One region of the Arthrobacter sp. Z1-9 genome, then DNA from elsewhere that is predicted to be linked to it. Evidence: predicted binding sites of a transcription regulator. Region 1 holds the regulator's gene; the other holds the start of a gene.

Region 1 (3,405 bases):
CTGCCCGCTATGCCCGTGGGCCCCGGATGCGGGCGAAGCCTTTCCAGAGTCCGTAGACGGCGCCCCCGGCGGTGGCTGCCTTGAGGCCGAAGGTGGCTGCGCGGCGGCCTGCCCGGAAGTCGTAGACGGGCCAGTTGTTGTCGCGGGCGTGGCGGCGGAGGCGCGCGTCCGGGTTGATGGCCACCGGGTGGCCCACCAGCGTGAGCAGCGGAATGTCGTTGAAGGAGTCGCTGTAGGCCCAGCAGCGCTTCAGGTCCAGCTCCTGGGCGTCCGCGACTGCCTGGACGGCCACTGCTTTCGCGGAGCCGTGCAGGATGTCTCCCACCAGGCGGCCGGTGTACATGCCTTCCGAGATTTCCCCGACAGTTCCCAGCGCTCCGGTCAATCCCAGCCGGGTGGAGATCACGGTGGCCACCTCGATGGGGGTCGCGGTGACCAGCCAGACGCGCCGGCCCACCCGCAGGTGCTGCTCTGCCAGGGCCTTGGCGCCCGGCCAGATCCGGGACGCGATCATCTCGTCGTAGACCTCTTCGCCGAGGGCCTTGACGTCGTCAACCGTGATGCCTGCAGCCAGGGTCAGCGCAGAGTCGCGGACAGCATGGACGTCGTCCATGTTTTCGCCGCGGGCCACGAACTTGAACTGCTTCCACGCGAACCCGGCAGCCTGGGCCATGGTGAAGGCTCCGCGCTGATGCATCTTGCGCGCGACATGGAAGAGGCTGGCGCCGCGCATGAGGGTGTTGTCCACATCGAAGAACGCCGCCTCGCCGGGCTGCGGCGCCGCAACCGGCTTGGTGACTACGGCGACGTACTTCTCCTCGGGCATGAAGTTGAGTCTAGTCAATCCGGTCGGCGGACACGGTCCGGCGTCGCGGGGCACAGTCAACGGGGCTACGGTTAAGTCATGGCAACACCGCGCGTCGTCCTGATCACCAAAGCTGACTGTCACCTTTGCGAAGAGGCGCGCGGCGCCGTCGGCCGGGTTACTGCCGCACTCGGGCTTGAGTGGACGGAAGAGCTGGTGGACCACCAGCCGGAACTGCGGGACCGCTATGCCGAGGAAATCCCTGTGGTGCTGGTGGACGGCGTGCAGCGCGACTTCTGGAAGATCGACGAGATCCGGCTGGAACGCGTGCTTCAACGGGCCATGGCAGAGTAGGGGAGCAGCACCAGTGACCGCACGTGCTTTGTGGCTTGCTGCTTTGTTGGCATCGGCCGGAGGGCTCTAGAGTGGAGTCACAACGCGATGCGAGGGAGGGGCTGGTGGCTTCGCTGGATTCAACTCCCCAGGCTGTCCCGGATCTTCCGGGCACCACGGGCACGCCAGCCAAACAGATTCCGCCCGCAGCGGTGGCCCGGCTGACGCTCTATCTGCGTGCCCTGAACACCCTGCTCGCCGAGGGCGTGGAGCGTGTCTCCTCCGAATCCCTCGCTGAAGCCTCAGGCGTCAGTTCCGCCACGCTGCGCAAGGACCTGTCCCACGTTGGCTCCTACGGCACCCGCGGTGTTGGCTACGAAGTGCAGTACCTCAGCCGGCACATCGCCGCGGCTCTCGGGCTGACGCATGACTGGAAGGTCGCCATCGTAGGTGCCGGCAACCTCGGCAAGGCCCTGGCGCGGTACGGCGGCTTTGAATCCCGGGGGTTCGACGTCGTGGCCATTTTTGACGCCGACCAGATGGTGGTGGGCAACGAAGTGGGCTGGCTGCGGGTCAGCGACGTAGCCGACCTGGAGACCGTGCTGCACCGGACCGGAGCAAACATGGTGGTGCTGGCGCTGCCGGCAGCCGTGGCCCAGGATGTCTGCGACCGCGTAGTGGCCGCCGGCGTGCGCAGCGTCCTGAGCTTCGCCCCCGTGATGCTCCAGGTGCCGGAGGGGGTCAACCTCCGCAAGGTGGACATGGCCACGGAATTGCAGATCCTGGCCTACCACGCACAACGGGCGCAGGCCCCGGGGCAGACCGCCTAGATTTCTTCGGCGGTTCCGGGACCCACGCCCGCAGGGGTGGGAAGTGCTTGTTTTACCGGCCGTAGGGGTTGCCCAGGCCGCCGCCGTACGGGTTGGCGAAGGGCTGCTGCTTCCGGAAGTACGGGGCAGCCGCCGGCAGGTACAGCAGCACGATGGCGGCGATCCCCAGGAGGGTGCCTATCGTTCCAAGGCTGGGCGGACCGAAGAGGCCGAAGATGGACAGTGCAGCGAACACGGTGCCCAGGATGCGCGCCCAGTTCTTGCCCTTGCGGATGAAGAAGGCCACCAGCAGGTAGAGCCCTGCGCCAATAATGGCGAACACCACCAGGGTGCCGGCGATGACGCCCTTGATGTCCTCGTACGTGACGCCCGCTCCCGTGCCCTCGACCTGCTGCTCAAAGGCCTGACGGAAGACCGGGTCGTCCAACTGGGTGAGTCCGGTGAGCATGGAGATGACAAAGATCGCAGCCGAGGCGATCAGCAGCCAGAACGAGATGTTGACCAGCTGCGGCACTCCATTGCTGCCCGTGGGCTGCGGCTGCTCCGAGGGGTACTGCGCGTACGGGGACTGGCCGTATGGCTGCTGTCCGTAGGGCTGCTGGCCAGGCCCCGGAGCCTGCGGCGGGTTCTGGCCATACTGCGGAGTGTTTTGCCCGTATTGCGGGGCGCCGGACTGGCCGTACTGGGGAGCGTTCTGGCCGTACTGGGGCGGGTTCTGACCATACTGCGGCGCGTTCTGCCCGTACTGCGGGGCGTTTTCGCCGTAGCGCGGCTGCTGGTTGCCCTGCTCGGGATCGTTGGGCACTGGAGGCGGGACGGGAGGATTACTCATGAGTTGTCCTTTGGCATGTCGGGTTCAGGTAGGCTGCCGGGTTTCGGTCTGTGCCCTACCCCCAGCATGGCTTAAGTCCACCGTACCCCCGGACTGGCGGCAGATGGGTCATTCCAGGGAGGTATTCCGGCCCCGTCCGGCCGTTGTCTGACGATGCCGCCTAGTCTTTGTTCCCCCGCGCTGCAAACCAGGCCTGCGCGTTCGGCAGCCAGAGCAGGACTGTTGCTGCAAGGCTGATCAGGAAACCGGCCCAGTTCCCGCCCTGGCCAACACGCATCGCCAGATTGACCAGGGCGAGGACCAGGGTGATACCTGTCAGGATTGTGAGGGCAAGCCGGGCCCATTGCTTTCCCTCTTTCATCCTGAGGGCAAAGATGATCTGCGCAGCTCCAACAGCCGCCGCCAGCAGCATAAGCAACAGAACCAGCACGGCCGCGCCCGGCGCCGCGGCGAAAAGCACCAGCGAGGCAAGCATGCCCAGCAGTCCGCCCAGGAGGCCGAGGATGCCGCCCAGGAACCAAATCCAGAACGAGACCTTGAGCTCAGTGGGAAGTCCCGCCACCGAGAACATGCCGGCGAAACCGTTGCGGGGCCTTGCACTGTCA
Region 2 (3,405 bases), 970 kb from region 1:
GCATCCCCAGCAAAGGCCAGAGAAAGATGAACGCGAGAACTCTGCGCTGCGTCATGCCACGCCAGAGGAAGAATGCGATCGTCACATAGAACAGCAACTCGACCCAGAGGGTCCAAAAGACGCCGTCCAGAGACTTCACGCCGATCGACTGCTGCAGCATGGTCAGGTTCACCACCGCGTCAGTCCATGTGATCTTGTTCATCTCGCCCGGGCTTATTACCAGCAGGAGAAGTGCAGCGAGGATGACGGCGGCCCAATAGGCGGGGAACAGCCGCGAGATCCGGGACGCCGCGAACTGTCCCACGGTTCGACCGTAGGCGGACATAAGGATGACGAAGCCGCTGATGATGAAGAAGAGTTGGACCCCCAGCGCCCCATAAGCAGTTGCCACCGAAAGTGTAGGAAAGACATCCCGCGAAGGAGCGCCCCAAAAAAGAGACCCGAAAACTGCTGTGTAGTGGTACGCAACGACGCTGAATGCCGCTGCGAGCCGAAGGCAGTCAAGGAGTAGCAGCCGTGGACGTATCGGCGCCGATACGGAAGGGGCGGGCGGCGATGAAGACATGGGGCTACTTTCTCAGGGCGTTTGGAGCGTTGTGATCGTACCAGCCTGCCTCTCGGCAATGAGCAGCGACTGCGCCCTCATCTTCACCGGGTCCGTTCCCGGGTCGCGCCCGGCCAAACCATCCAGCTAACCGGTTTGACCTTGGAAGCTGTGTTGGGGATGCTGAATCGTGCCCTCTAATACTGATGGACAATCCGGGCCGGGGGCCGCCGTGCGGCCGGTTCCTTCCGGGGGCAGGCAAGTCGTCGCCCTGATAGGTTTCCTTGCCATTTCATATGCCGTCTGCATGCTCGCCTCCATCCCGATCATCCTCAACTCCAATGGCTGGTTTGCCGGCTCGGTCAAGGCCCCGTGGATGCCGGCAGGATGGATGTTCCGCGCCGCCTGGCTTTCGCTGTACGCCGGGATCGCCGTGGCCGGTTGGCTGGTCTGGCGGACCGGAGCGCTGGCCGGGTCCCTTGCCCGCATGTATGTCTTCCAGCTCCTGCTCAACCTTGCCTGGCCCATAACGTTTTTTGGTATGTACCCCATGCTCGGGGCAGCCGCCTTGTGGATGGCTCTCGGGGTTATCGGAGCGTTGGCTTTGGTCCTGGGCCTCCTCATTCTGCGGTTCGGGCCCGTCAACACCGCTGCCGGGCTGCTGGTTCTGCCCTACTTCTCCTGGGTGGTCTTCTCCGCCAGCCTCAACCTCTACTCCGCCATCCATAACTAAGGCGGCGCCAAAAGCGCCGCCGGAAGACCCGGGTGTGAGTGATTTCACGCGGCTCGGGCCGCCCCGGGGCAGTCTGCCAAATTAGAATGGATACCGGACGCAGGAGTTCTTCCGCCGGAGTTGCGTTCGCAGCCGGCGGTTTTCTTTTGCACACGATCCAGGCACCTGGGGGACAATCCCCGCAGGTGCCGGTGCCCCTGGACACCATCAGGTGGCCGACATCCGTGTACGAGGACGTACGCGGCTGAACCGAGGAAGGTATTTCTGTGAGCCAGACGTCAGATTCTTGTCTTGATACGTGGATGGGCCGGGAGGCCCTCGCCGAGGCCATGATTCCGGTGATTGGCCGGCTTTACCGCGAGAACAACGTGGTGACGAGCATCCATGGCCGGAGCCTGATCAACAAGTCCACCATGAACATCCTCAAGGCGCACCGCTTTGCGCGCAGGATGAGCAAGGATGAGCTGCTGCTGGAGGAAACCGCTCCGCTTCTGAACACCCTGGCGGGGCTGGAGCTCGGTGCGGCGGCGATCGATATTGCCCGGCTGAACCAGAAGTTCAAGGAAGAGGGCGGCGACGCCACGCTGGAGGAATTCCTCCGTGAGGAACTCGCCGAGATCGTGGGCAAGCGCGGCGGTGACGACCGCACCAGCACCGACGTCGTGCTGTACGGCTTCGGCCGCATCGGACGGCTCCTGGCCCGCCTCCTGATCGAAAAGGCAGGCGGCGGCCACGGCCTGCGCCTGCGCGCCATCGTAGTCCGCAGGGGCTCCGACAACGACCTGTCCAAGCGCGCCAGCCTGCTGCGCCGCGACTCGGTGCACGGTTCCTTCGAGGGCACCATCCGCGTTGACGAGGCAGCCAACACCATCACCGCCAACGGCGTACAGGTGCAGGTCATCTACTCGGACAACCCGGCCACCATCGACTACACCGCCTACGGCATCAACAACGCACTGGTGGTGGACAACACCGGCCGCTGGCGTGACGCCGAAGGCCTGTCCCAGCACCTGCAGAGCAGGGGTGTGGCACGGGTGCTGCTGACCGCCCCGGGCAAGGGCGAGCTGAAGAACATTGTCCACGGCATCAACCACCGCACCATCGAAGACACCGACCAGATCGTGTCCGCGGCCTCCTGCACCACCAACGCCATCACCCCGGTCCTGAAGGCCATCAACGACAAGTTCGGCGTGGTCCACGGCCACGTCGAGACGGTCCACTCCTTCACCAACGACCAGAACCTGATTGACAACTTCCACAAGGGCGACCGCCGTGGCCGTTCGGCAGCGCTGAACATGGTGATCACTGAAACCGGAGCAGCCAAGGCCGTGGCCAAGGCCCTGCCCGAACTGCTCGGCAAGCTCACTGGCAGCTCCATCCGCGTCCCCACCCCGGACGTTTCTCTGGCCATCCTGAACCTGAGCCTGGAAAACGGAACCACCAAGGACGAGGTCAACGAATACCTGCGGGAAATGTCGCTGCACTCGGACCTGCGCAAGCAGATCGACTACATCGACTCACCCGAGGTGGTCTCCACGGACTTCGTTGGCTCCCGCCGTGCGGGCATCGTTGACGGTCTCGCCACGATCTCCAACGAAAAGAACCTGGTGCTCTACGTCTGGTACGACAACGAGTTCGGCTACAGCTGCCAGGTGGTCCGCGTCATGGAGGAAATGGCCGGTGTTAACCCGCCGTCCTTCCCGGCCAAGGAATCGGCCGCAGCCCTGGCCGCAATTTCCGTCTGATCCACCCCCACCGGCCAATCTCGATTTCCCGGCTGGCTCTCTGGAATCAGCCGGGAAACGGGACCACACTTGTGCCATGGATAAAGATTCGACGCTCCAGCACGAAACTACCCTGGAACACGCACTGGATGTGGCAAAGGCCAACCACAAAGAGGCTGTCCGCTTGCTTGAAGGCGCCCGCGCCGCCCATGCAGCGGGCGACGTCGGCGAGGACCGGGTGCGGCAGCTTGAGGGACTCCTGGCCATCGCCGAGGAGGACCTCCGGCGGGTGATGCGGGAGCAGTAGCTTTTGCTGGTGTGACCTTTCACTCGCCCTCCACAATGTGGATATCGGCGGGGATGGCAGCCTGCTGTCCTAGGCTCTTCTGGTGCAGAAACGTACC

Evidence for each region. The regulator Rex, encoded in region 1, represses fermentation and respiration genes when NADH is low (regulators of the CRP and FNR family bind a similar motif). The targets are predictions, from matches to a motif close to CTTGTGAANNNNTTCACAAG.
Region 2: M1D93_RS11270 (glyceraldehyde-3-phosphate dehydrogenase) is a predicted target of Rex. The motif match lies at 1,309-1,328, and genes of this name have one in related genera.

Annotation. Positions count from the first base shown of each region.
Region 1 is NZ_CP096456.1:3,407,042-3,410,446, reverse strand. It holds gene M1D93_RS15845 (HAD family hydrolase) at 8-826, opposite strand; gene M1D93_RS15840 (glutaredoxin family protein) at 905-1,159, shown strand; gene M1D93_RS15835 (redox-sensing transcriptional repressor Rex) at 1,264-1,968, shown strand; gene M1D93_RS15830 (hypothetical protein) at 2,021-2,800, opposite strand; gene M1D93_RS15825 (hypothetical protein) at 2,961-3,405, opposite strand, start outside.
Region 2 is NZ_CP096456.1:2,436,569-2,439,973, reverse strand. It holds gene M1D93_RS11280 (acyltransferase family protein) at 1-565, opposite strand, end outside; gene M1D93_RS11275 (TspO/MBR family protein) at 852-1,277, shown strand; gene M1D93_RS11270 (glyceraldehyde-3-phosphate dehydrogenase) at 1,580-3,022, shown strand; gene M1D93_RS11265 (hypothetical protein) at 3,099-3,308, shown strand.